Regions from separate parts of the Burkholderia sp. JKS000303 genome, predicted to be linked through region 1. Evidence: riboswitches for the same ligand, from Rfam matches in the RefSeq annotation. Region 1 holds a riboswitch; the other holds the start of a gene.
What was found. Region 1 has a riboswitch for manganese ahead of BX604_RS02535 (TMEM165/GDT1 family protein). Riboswitches for the same ligand answer to the same signal wherever they lie in the genome.
Positions count from the first base shown of each region.

Region 2: it holds a riboswitch for manganese, as region 1 does, so the genes downstream of both, BX604_RS31285 (sodium:calcium antiporter) here and BX604_RS02535 (TMEM165/GDT1 family protein) in region 1, are expected to answer to the same signal.

Region 1 is NZ_PDBZ01000001.1:534,028-540,103, forward strand. Features, by position in the region: gene BX604_RS02515 (adenosine deaminase) at 1-321, shown strand, start outside; gene BX604_RS02520 (hypothetical protein) at 452-742, shown strand; gene guaD (guanine deaminase) at 739-2,055, shown strand; yybP-ykoY riboswitch at 2,156-2,293, shown strand; gene BX604_RS02535 (TMEM165/GDT1 family protein) at 2,372-2,944, shown strand; gene BX604_RS02540 (DUF4136 domain-containing protein) at 2,991-3,695, opposite strand; gene pepN (aminopeptidase N) at 3,882-6,076, shown strand, end outside.
Region 2 is NZ_PDBZ01000003.1:734,789-740,864, reverse strand. Features, by position in the region: gene BX604_RS31295 (S10 family serine carboxypeptidase-like protein) at 1-170, opposite strand, end outside; gene BX604_RS38730 (hypothetical protein) at 420-632, shown strand; gene BX604_RS31290 (ExeM/NucH family extracellular endonuclease) at 1,001-2,812, opposite strand; yybP-ykoY riboswitch at 3,096-3,271, shown strand; gene BX604_RS31285 (sodium:calcium antiporter) at 3,354-4,364, shown strand; gene gstA (glutathione transferase GstA) at 4,399-5,037, opposite strand; gene BX604_RS31275 (winged helix-turn-helix transcriptional regulator) at 5,174-5,530, shown strand; gene BX604_RS31270 (hypothetical protein) at 5,553-5,921, shown strand; gene BX604_RS31265 (XAC2610-related protein) at 5,958-6,076, shown strand, end outside.

The DNA.
Region 1 (6,076 bases):
GTCGAACGCCTCGCACGCACCCGCACGGCACTCACCGTGTGCCCGCTGTCGAACCTGAAGCTGTGCGTGTTCGACGACATGGCGAAACACACGCTGAAGGCGCTGCTCGATCGCGGCGTCGCGGTGACGATCAACTCGGACGATCCGGCCTATTTCGGCGGCTACGTCAACGATAACTACTTCGCCACCGTCGACGGGCTGCAACTGACGGACGCCGACGTGCACGCGGTGATCCGCAACGGCTTCGAGGCGTCGTTCGTCGACGCCGATCAGCGCGATGCGCTGATCGCGCGTCTCGATACGTACTGGCAGGCCGCGTAATGCGCCGGCATCGAGGTTCACCAGACAGATGAAACACCGCAACGACATCCGCTTCGCGACGACCGGCTCGGCACTGCGCCGCGCCGGTCGTGCACCGTGCGTGCTGGCGGGCACGGCATCCGTCGCCGGCATGGCGACGACGCTGTCCGCCGTCGCGCGCCAACGCCTGTCGTTGCGGCTCGTCGTGCCGTTCGTCGCCGTGCCGGTCACGCTTGCCACTGCAATCGCGGCGCTGCCGGCTGCCCTGGCCGCTGCGCTCGTGTGCGCCATCGCAGCCCGCAGCGCGTCACGCTTCGCGCCCGTGCCACGCGCGCATCGTCACCGCGTGCGGACGCCGGCTGCGCCGTCCACCCTGTCGCGCGCCCGGCGCCGACCGTTTTCTTCTGTTCGCCTTACCTTGATGCAGGATCATTCGTCATGACGCAAACCGCTTTCCGTTCCCAGCTGCTGACCTTCAACGGCGACCCGGCGCAGTCGAGCCAGGCCGCGAACTACGAGACCGACGGCCTCCTGATCGTCGACGACGGCAAGGTCGTCGCGGCCGGCCCCTATGCGAAGCTCGCCGCGACGCTCGCGCGCGATGCGATCGTCCACGATCTGCGCGACAAGCTGATCGTGCCCGGCTTCATCGACACGCACATCCACTATCCGCAGACGGACATGATCGCGTCGCCGGCGCCCGGCCTGCTGCCGTGGCTCGACAAGTACACGTTCCCGACCGAGCGCCAGTTCGGCGATCCGGAGCATGCGCGCGAAGTCGCCGATTTCTTCGTCGACGAACTGCTCGCGTGCGGCACGACGAGCGCGCTCGTCTACTGCACCGTGCACAAGCAGTCGGCCGACGCGCTGTTCGCGGCGAGCGACGCGCGCGACCTGCGGATGATCGCGGGCAAGGTGCTGATGGACCGCAACTGCCCCGAGTTCCTGCGCGACACCGCGCAATCGGGTTATGACGACAGCGCCGAGCTGATCGACCGCTGGCATGGCAACGGCCGCCAGATGTACGCGCTTACGCCGCGCTTTGCGCCGACTTCCACCGAAGCGCAGCTCGAGGCGTGCAGCGAACTCGCGCGCCGCCACCCGGACGTGTTCGTGCAGAGTCACGTCGCGGAAAACGTCGACGAAGTGAAATGGGTCGCCGAGCTGTTCCCCGGCCACCGCAGCTATCTCGACATCTACGACCGCTACGGGCTGCTGCGTCCGCGCGCCGTGTACGGCCACTGCATCCACCTCGACGACGAAGACCGTCGCCGGATGGCCGAAACGCGCACCGTCGTCGCACACTGCCCGACGTCGAACTTCTTCCTCGGCAGCGGGCTGTTCGACTTCGACAAGGCCGGCGAATACGACGTGCCGGTCACGCTCGCGACCGACGTCGGCGGCGGCACGTCGTTCTCGATGCTGCAGACGATGAACGAGGCGCACAAGGTCGCGCGGCTGTCGGGCCACCACCTGACCGCGACGCGGATGTTCTGGCTCGCGACGGCCGGCGCCGCGCAGGCACTCGATCTCGCCGACACCGTCGGCACGCTCGCGCCGCGCACCGAAGCCGACTTCGTCGTGCTCGACCCGCAGGCGACGCCGCTGCTCGCACGCCGCTCCAAGCGCGCGGACTCGCTCGAGGAATTGCTGTTCGCGTTCGCGCTGCTCGGCGACGACCGCGCCGTGTACCGCACGTACGCGGCCGGCCGGCTCGTGCACGAGCGCGGCGCGGCGCGCGGCGCCTCCGCGTAACGTCCCGTTTGCTCCACCCTGCTCCGGCGTACGCTGTCGCGCATGCCGGAGCCGCCGGATTCTCGCGGAACATCGCACGCGGCACGCGCCGTGCTAGAATTCGCCGCTCATTGGGGAGTAGCCGCTCCGCTCGATGTCCCGCGCCCCCGGCGCGCATCGTGACGGAGGCGTCCGTCAACAGACTTGGCCGTACGGCCATGGCGGACGCAGCCACCGAGGCCTGGCGAGACCGATGGTTCACTGCGCGCCGCTTCAGGGCCCGGCGCGCGGCGGATCGTCGCTCGCACGCACAACACCGGCCCGTGGAACCCCATACGTGTCCCAAGCCTTCCTGATCTCCACCGGCGCCGTCGCCCTCGCTGAAATCGGCGACAAGACCCAACTGCTGTCCCTCGTGCTGGCCGCGCGCTATCGCAAGCCCGTGCCGATCATTCTCGGCGTGCTCGTCGCGACGCTCGTCAACCACGGTTTCGCCGGTGCGCTCGGCGAATGGCTCGGCGTGCTCGTCACGCCGTCGATCATGCGCTGGGCGCTCGCGTTCTCGTTCATCGCGATGGGGTTGTGGATCCTCGTGCCGGACAAGCTCGATGCCGACGAAGCCAATGCGACGCGCTCGCGGCTCGGCGTGTTCGGCGCGACGCTCGTGGCGTTCTTCCTCGCGGAAATGGGCGACAAGACGCAGATCGCGACCGTCGCGCTGGCCGCGCGCTTCCAGGATTACATCGGCGTCGTGGCCGGCACGACGTTCGGGATGATGCTCGCGAACGTGCCCGCGATCCTGCTGGGCGACCGTTTCGCGCACCGCCTGCCGACGAAGCTCGTGCACGGCATCGCGGCCGTGCTGTTCGTCGTGCTCGGCGCACTGGCGTTGTTCGGCGTCGGGATCTGACGCCCGCGGGCGTGGCGCGGCCGGGCGGCCGCGCCGATATCGCGCGTTACTTCGCGACCGCCGCACCCGATGCCGGCGCGGCCGGCACCGCACGCTCGTTCGCCGCCGGCGGCACCGCCGGCCCGCCGTGCTTGTCGACCGGCAGCCGCACCGTGCGGATCGCGCCGTTCGCCAGCGGGAAATCGGCGAGCGCACTGCGCGCGAGGAACGGCATCGCATACATCAGCGCGCCGTTGTCGCCGGTGGTGCGCGCGGTCACGTTATAGACCTCCTTGCCGGTCGCGCGCTCGGTGATCCGGATGCCGAGCGTGTAGTCGAAGACCTGGTAGGTCTGCGCGACGTAGCCGGCCGGCACCGGCCCCCAGGGCCCCCACGGGCCCCACGGCCCGCCTCGCCAGTACGGCCCCGGCCCCATGAACCACGGGTCGTAGTAGACCGGCTGCGGCACCGTCACGAGATCGCTGCCGACCCCGTACGTGAGCCCGACCAGATAATGCGCCTGCACCGTCGGTACCTGCCGGAATGCATACGCGGACAACTCGTTCGCGACGATCGGCTCGTAGGTCGACTGCTCGATGCTGTGTTTCTGCGCATCGGTGCGCGTAAAGGCATAAGTGCGTGTCGCGTCGCTGCCGCTCCAGTCGGAGAAGGCCGTGACCTGCGTCGTCACGTAGCTCGTGCAGCCCGTCAGCAGCGCCACGCACAGCACCGCCGCCCAGCCCGCACCGCGTTGAATCCATTCGCGTTTCATGTCGATCCTCGTCGATCCGTCACCCGTTCGTCGCACCGTGCGAAGCGTACGGGATGCCGATAATACGCGGACAGCCGGAACCGGTAAAAAGTTCGCCCGGCACGCGGCCGCAAGCCTTTGTACAATGGGCCGATTCGCCCGGCCCGCGTGGCGGGCCCGATCCCCACTCCACCGATCTCGACGACCATGTCCGACAACGCTTCCTCCACCGTGATTCGCCGCGCCGACTACACGCCGCCGGCGTTCCTCATCGATTCCGTCGCCCTCGAATTCGATCTCGCACCGGCCCGTACGATCGTCAGGAATACGATGCGCGTGCGCCGCAATCCGGACGCGGCCCCTGCCCCGCATCTGGAACTGATGGGCGAAGCGCTCGAATTCCTCGGCGCGCATCTCGACGGCGCGCCGTACGGCGCGGTGCGTGCGCACGAACACGGGCTGACGGTCGAAAACGTGCCCGATGCATTCGAGCTGACGCTCGACAGCGCGTGCGCGCCGGACCAGAACACGACGCTGTCCGGTCTCTACGTGTCGAGCGGCAACTTCTTCACACAGTGCGAGGCCGAAGGCTTTCGCCGCATCACCTATTTCCTCGATCGCCCCGACGTGATGGCGTCGTACACCGTCACGCTGCGCGCCGACAAGACCGCGTATCCGGTGCTGCTGTCGAACGGCAACCTCGTCGATTCCGGTGAGCTGCCCGACGGCCGCCACTTCGCGAAGTGGGAAGACCCGTTCAGGAAGCCGAGCTACCTGTTCGCGCTCGTCGCGGGCAAGCTCGTCGCGATCGAGGAGAAGATCACGATCGGCTCCGGCAAGGAAAAGCTGCTGCAGGTCTGGGTCGAACCGGCCGATCTCGACAAGACCCGTCACGCGATGGATTCGCTGATCCACTCGATCCGCTGGGACGAGAAACGCTTCGGCCTCGAGCTCGATCTCGACCGCTTCATGATCGTCGCGGTCGGCGACTTCAACATGGGCGCGATGGAGAACAAGGGGCTCAACATCTTCAACACGAAGTACGTGCTGGCGAACCCCGAGACCGCGACCGACACCGATTTCGCGAACATCGAATCGGTGGTCGGCCACGAGTACTTCCACAACTGGACCGGCAATCGCGTGACCTGCCGCGACTGGTTCCAGCTGAGCCTGAAGGAAGGCCTGACCGTGTTCCGCGACCAGGAATTCTCGGCCGACATGGCCGCGGGCGACGCCGTCGAATCGGCGGCGCGCGCGGTCAAGCGCATCGAGGACGTACGCGTGCTGCGTCAGCTGCAGTTCGCCGAGGACGCGGGCCCGATGGCGCACCCGGTGCGCCCGGAAAGCTACGTCGAGATCAACAACTTCTACACGATGACCGTCTACGAAAAAGGCTCGGAAGTCGTGCGGATGTACCAGACGCTGTTCGGCCGCGACGGGTTCCGCAAGGGGATGGACCTCTACTTCCAGCGCCACGACGGCCACGCGGTGACCTGCGACGACTTCCGCCACGCGATGGCCGATGCGAACGGGCGCGACCTCGCGCAGTTCGAGCGCTGGTACAGCCAGGCCGGCACGCCGCGCGTGTCGGTGCGCACTGCGTACGACGCAGCCGCACGCCGCTATACGGTCACGCTCGCACAAGGCTACGGCGATGCGTCGGCCGCCGCGCGTGACACGCAGCAGGGGCCGCTGCTGATTCCGTTCGCGATCGGCCTGATCGGTCGCGACGGCCGCGACCTGCCGTTGCAGCTCGACGGTGAAGCGGCCGCAGCGGGCACGACGCGCGTGCTCGACTTCACCGATGCCGAGCAGACGTTCACGTTCGTCGACGTGCCGGAGCAGCCGCTGCCGTCGCTGCTGCGCAATTTCTCGGCACCCGTGATCGTCGAGTACGACTACAGCGACGACGACCTCGCGTTCCTGCTCGCGCACGACAGCGACCCGTTCAACCGCTGGGAAGCCGGCCAGCGCCTCGCGACGCGCGCGCTGCTGACGCTCGCCGCGCGCGCCGCCGCGAACGAGTCGCTCACGCTCGGCGAGAACTTCGTCGCCGCGTTCCGCCGCGTGCTGACCGACGCGAGCCTGTCGCCCGCGTTCCGCGAACTCGCGCTGACGCTGCCGTCGGAAACCTACCTGGCCGACCAGATGGCCGAAGCCGATCCGGCCGCCGTGCACCGCGCACGCCAGTTCGTGCGCCGCCAGCTCGCGACCGCGCTGCGCGCCGAGTGGCTCGCCGCGTACGAGCAGCAGCAGACGCCGGGCGCCTACGAGCCGACGCCCGAAGCGTCCGGCCGACGCGGGCTGAAGAACCTCGCGCTGGCGTATCTCGCCGAACTCGAGGATCCGGCCGACGGCGTGCGCATCGCGACCGCGCAGTACGACGACGCGAACAACATGAC
Region 2 (6,076 bases), on a different contig from region 1:
CTCGCCTGCTGGCTGGCGGTGGTCTGCGCGAGGCTCGACGCGCCGACGGACGACGAATCGTCGCCGCCGCAGCCTGCGAGCACCAGCGTGATGACGGTCAATGCGCCTAGCCCGGCCAGCCGGCCGCGACGTTCGCGGCGGCTGCCGGTACTGCTCCTGTCTGGTTTCATGCCTCTATCCTTGTGTTGGGTCGGATACCGCTTCACACAGGCCGCCATCGCCGGCGCAACGCGCGCAGGCGTACCCGCCACTCGCGTTGCACGGTCGGCAGACGGCGGTTGGGGATGGGACTTCTTCGAGAGACTGAACTTGATACAGAGACAGCAAACTGCTGGCGGAGAATGATGCGTGGACGCCGCCCCCTTGCAGTTCTGACGACTTTTTTATTACCAAAATTTACGACATGACAAAAATAGGCGGTGCTGCGCCGCGTTGTCAAAGATCATTCTGATATTAAAAATTCTCTTATGATGCAAACGGCGGCCAGTGTATTGAATTTGAAAGAAAAACGTTTGTTCGAATTCGATGCGTCATATCCGCCCCATGCGCTGGAATTCACGCACTTTCCCTCATGCCGCGCAATGCTTTTCAGGCCGGTGCGCCGGGTCGGCAGCCGCATCGAATCGAGCTGATTTTTCTTTCATTTTAATTATCTCATTTCGATTAGCCCGGCACGGCGAATAAAATCCATCGCCACCCACAAAATACCGATCCGAATAATTCACCAAATCGAAATACGGAATTATTTACATGCCGTCCGAATAAATCGGCCGTCCGGTCCGGGCGGCATCGAGATGCAATACGCGCGGTATTGCAATGAAGAGGCGATCATTCGTTCCGCGCATTTCGGATTGCGCTCGGGCAATCCTGCGCCGGACACGTGATGCATGGGGAGAGGCGCCGCGCGAGCGGCAGTGCGCGATGCTGCGTCATCGCCACCGCTCGCGCGACGACGTGCGGCTACGCCGCACGCGTGTCTTCGATCGTGTTCGGCCGGCGATCAGTTCCCGCCGCCCGGCAGCGCGATGTCGATCAGCACCGGATCGTGATCCGACGAGCGATAGGCATCCGGCGCGTAGTACGTCTTCTGCTGATCCGCCGACTTGTACGCGAGCGTGTACTGCAGCGCGAGCGGCTCGTCCGCGTTGATGTGCCATTCGTGCACGGCCTTCACGTGCGATGCGAGCGGCAGCGATGCCAGTGCGTGGTCGAGATAGCCGGCTTCACCGTTGTACACGTAGCTGTACGCGTTCTCACCGATCCAGCGCGACACGAGGTTGCGATAGCCGCGCGACTCGAGCAGGCGGATCGGGTCTTCATGCGTGTAGCTGTTGAAGTCGCCGATCATCAGCACGCCCTGCCCCGCGACACCCGTCGGCGTGCCGGCGAGCCAGTCGGCCACCTTCGCCGCCGCGCGCGTGCGCGTCGGGTTCCAGCAGCCCTGGCCGTCGCCCTGGTCGAGATCGTCGTTCGTCGCGTCCGGGCAGTTCTTCGACTTCAGGTGGTTGACCGCGATCGTCAGCGCCTGCTTGCCGCCGATGCGGCGGAACGATTGCGCGAGCGGCTGGCGGTTCTTGTCGTCGATCGCGAGCGTCGACGCGCGGCCGACGGGTTCGACCGCGCGGCTGTCGTAGATCATCGCGACGGTGATCGCATCGCCGCCGAGGCGCGACACGCCCGGATCGACGACGCGCCAGTTGCTGCCGAGCTTCGCCGCGAGCTGACGCACCGCGCTCAGTTCGCCGTAGCCGTTGTTCTGGATTTCCATCAGGCCGATCACGTCGGCGTTCAGAGCCTTCAGCGCGCTGACGATCTTCGCTTCCTGACGCTGGAATTCTTCGTAGTTCTTCGCACCGCGGTTGTTCGGATCGTCGAAGCCGCCGCCGACGCCGTTACCGTTGAAGTAGTTCAGCACGTTGAACGACGCGACGCGCAGGTTCGATTTCGGATCGCGCGCGGGCGCATTGGTGCGCGGGTTCTCGCGCTTGTCGAACGCCGGCACGGCCGCGCCGGGCAGCGGCTGCACGCGCCACGCGCCGTAGCGCACCTCGAGCACGCCTTCGACGTTGCGCACGGTGTAGCCCGAGCGCAGCGTGTTCGCGGCGGACAGCTCCGGCGCCGGATACGGCACGGTGCCCGGGTTCTGCTTGTTCGAGCCGTCGTCGAGGATCAGCCGGTTGCGCGCGTTCGCATCAATCTGCGTCTGCGCCTGCGACGGCAGCACCACGCTCGTCGGCGTGCGCAGGCGGCCGTTGCTGAGCATCACGCTGCCGTAGCGGCCGAGCTCGTAGTTGTCGGTGACGGTCAGCGTCTGCGGCAGGCGCACGCGCATCCCTTCATACGCGGCGAACGCGTTCGCGTTGTCGACCGGCAGCGTGAGCGTCGCGGGCGTGACCGTCTGGCCGTTCGCGCACACCGCGATCGCACCGGCCAGCGTGAGCTGCGTCTGCCCGTACTTTTCCTCGACCTTGCCCGTCACGTGCACGAGATCGCCGGCCTGCGCGCGCGCCTTCGGCGCATAGACGAACAGCCCTTCCGATACGCCCGGCTGGTTGCGGCGCTGCGCGTCGGCTTGCTGGACGAAGAAGCCGCCGAAGCCGTCCGTGCCGCCGAAATCGGCGGTGACGACCGCTTCGATCGACACGTTCTGGCCGGCGAGCGGCGACGGCGCGCCCGGCCCCTGGATGTCGGCGATCGGCGTCGTGCTGCCGCCGCAGTTCGGGCTGACGGGCGCGGCCGTGGCCGCGAATACCGGTGCGGCGAGCGTGGGTAGCAGCAATAGCGGGGCAAACAGGCGGATTGTCGAGCGCATGACGGGAAATCCCGGTTGTGAGGGTGGCGAAAGCTTAGCGGCGCTTAATGACAGTTTCCGGTAATGATCGGACAGTCCGATGTAATTTTCGCGATGCTTGCCGAACGCAGGTGTGCCCGCCGCGCCGGGCACGCCGCAGCGGCCTGTGCGGGTGGCGGCCGTCGTGTGGCGCGTCGTCCCGGCGCCCCGCGCGAAGGGGGATATGCATCGCGGGGGCGGCTGTCGCGCCGGATCCGCGGCCGCCTCTGCATGCTTGCCGAAAGCATTCGGCTCGGCTAGACTGCCATTCGTCTTTGGGGAGTAGCCTGCTTTCCATCCCCGGAAAGCGAACGCGTCAACACACTCGGCCTGCGGCCGTGGCGCGTTCGGCCGAATCGGTCTGGCGAGACCATCGACGCATCACGTCGTTCCTGGTCGGACGTCGGCAGATGCGTCATGGTTCGTCTACGTCCGGCCCCGGAGTTCCCATGTTCGTCCCGCCCTTCCCCTCCCGTTTCCGTTTCGCTGCCGCTGCCCGCACGCCTGCCTGCGGAGGTGCCGCATGACGTTGATGCTCGTCGAACTGGCGTTCATGCTGATCGTCATCCTCGTTGCCGCCGAACTCTTCACCAATGCACTCGAACATCTCGGCGAACGGCTGAAGATTTCGGAAGGCGTGACGGGGTCGCTGTTCGCGGCCGTCGGCACCGCGCTGCCCGAAACGATGGTGCCGCTGCTCGCGCTCGCGGGCGGCACGTCGAATGCCGCCGTGAACGAGGAGATCGGCGTCGGCGCGATTCTCGGCGCGCCGCTGATGCTCGCGACGCTCACCACGTTCCTGATGGCGTGCGCCGTGATCCGTTCGCGCGGGCCGGGCGGCGCGATCGCGCCCGAACGCAGCGGCTTCGTGCGCGACCTGAACTGCTTCATAGCCGCATTCGCGCTCGCCACCGCCGCGATGTTCGTCCCGCATCACGTGTGGGCGGTGCGCGCGCTGCTCGCCGCGATGCTGGTCGGCATCTACGTGCTGTACGTCGTGATGACGTTCCGCGCGTCGACCCGGCTCGTCGACGCCGGACACGGCACCGAAGCGCCGCACGCGATGTTCCTGTCGCGCATCGGGCTGCCGACCAACCTGGCGACCATCGCGCTGCAGCTCGCGCTCGGCGTCGCACTGCTGGTCGGCGGCGCGAAGGGCTTCATTCACGGCGTCGAAGGCGTGTCGCACCTGCTCGGCATCTCGGCGCTGCTGCTGTCGCTGATCATCGTGCCGATCGCGACCGAATTGCCGGAGAAGGTCAACAGCGTGCTGTGGATCCGCCGCGGCAAGGACACGCTCGCGTTCGGCAACATCACCGGCGCGATGGTGTTCCAGGGCACGCTGCTGCCGGCAATCGGCATCATGCTGACGCCGTGGGAGCCGCGCCCCGAGGTGCTGACCGGCGTGATCGTCACGCTCGCGGCGGCGGCCTGGCTGCGCGTCAACGTGCGCGCACGCGGGCTCGCGATCGGGGCGTTGCTGGTGAACGGCGTCGGCTATGCCGGCTATCTGTTCGTGACGCTGACACGCTGAATGCGCGGCATTGCGCCGGGCGGGTCCGGAAGCATCACGACGCGTTCGGCCGCGCGTCGGCCTGCAGCACGTGCTGCACGGCCGGCCGTGCCCGCACCCGCTCGTACCACGCGCGCAGGTTCGCATGCCGGCTCAGGTCGAGGTCCGCGTTGTACACCGAGCGCATCCAGTCGGCCTTGCCCCAGCCCGTCAGCGCGAACAGATACGCATCGGCGATCGTGAAGGTCTCGCCCGTCAGGTACGGATTGCCGTCGAGCTGCCGGTCGATCCACGCGAAGCGGCCGTCGAGCTTTTGCCGCACCGGCTCGACATATTTCCCGGCCTGCACCGCATACAGCAGCGGAATGAAACCCTTGTGGATTTCGGTGCCGAGGAAGTTCAGCCATTCCATCAGCCGGTAGCGGGCGAGCGTGCCGTATTCCGGTGCAAGCCCCGCTTCCGGCCGTCGATCCGCGAGATACTGCGCGATCACCGGGCCTTCGCGCAGCATCGTGCCGTCGTCGAGTTCGAGCAGCGGCACGTAGCCGAGTTCGGTCACGTCGTAATAGTTGCGGCCGTCCTCGACCCGATGCTTGCGCGCGTCGACTACGACGATTTCCGCGTCGAGGCCTGCTTCGCGCAGCACGATGCAGATCGCCTGCGAACAGCTGCCGGGAGCGTGGTAGAGCTTCATGCGTTTCCTTGGTGGGTGGGTTCGTATCTCGATTCGCCGCGACGCGGGCGCTAATATCTCGCATCGCCGCAGCGATGAGAAGACGGCAGTCGTTTGTGCCGTAGTCACAAAAAAGTTACCGGGCAGGATCCGCAAGATGAAAACGAGTGCGACAGGATGTTCCGTGGAAGAAGCGATGCGCATGCTCGGCGGTCGCTGGCGGCTGCTGCTCGTGTCGTACCTGCTCGACGGGCCGAAGCGCTTCAGCGACCTGCGCCGCGACATGCCGGGCATCTCGCAGCGGATGCTGACGCTCGATCTGCGCGCGCTCGAAGACGCCGGCTTCGTGCGGCGCACCGTGTATCCGGAAGTGCCGGTGCGCGTCGAGTACGATCTCACCGCGGACGGCGACCGGCTGCGGCCCGTCGTCGAAGTCATGCGCGCATTCGGGCTGTGGCTGAAGGCGCGCGATGCGCAATGCGAGGCCGACGCGGAAACCGCCCTGCCCCGATAACCCCCACATCAAGAGAACCATCATGGAACTACACGCCACCGTCGGCGCGGCCACCTCCGACATCGACGACGACGAAAGCTGCGCGAACATCTATTGCCACGACGCGCAGCAAGACTATTGCTTCTCGCTGCTGCGCTTTCCGGAGGAAGCGTCGATCGAGGTGATGGTGCACGACCAGCTCACCGCGCACGTGAAGGATCTGACGGTCCGCCTGACGGGCGACACGATCAAAGTCGAGCTCGATGAACGCACCGCCGCGCGGCTGGACGGCCATACGCATTACGTGATCCATCTCGCGCCCGGCGAACACGATCCCGTCCTGCTGCGTGCCGCGCTGAAGGAAATCTTCGACGGCAAGAGCGGCTATCGCGACGACAGCGCAAGCGCGTAAGCCGGCCATGTCACGCCAAGCGTCAGAACACCGCTCATGACACGCCCCTCGCGATTCCAACCACTGCTCCGTCGCTGCGCGCTGCTGATCGCGTGCTGCGCGTCGATTGCCGCCGCGCACGCGGCCAAACCGCTGCTCACGTTCAAGGTCGACGA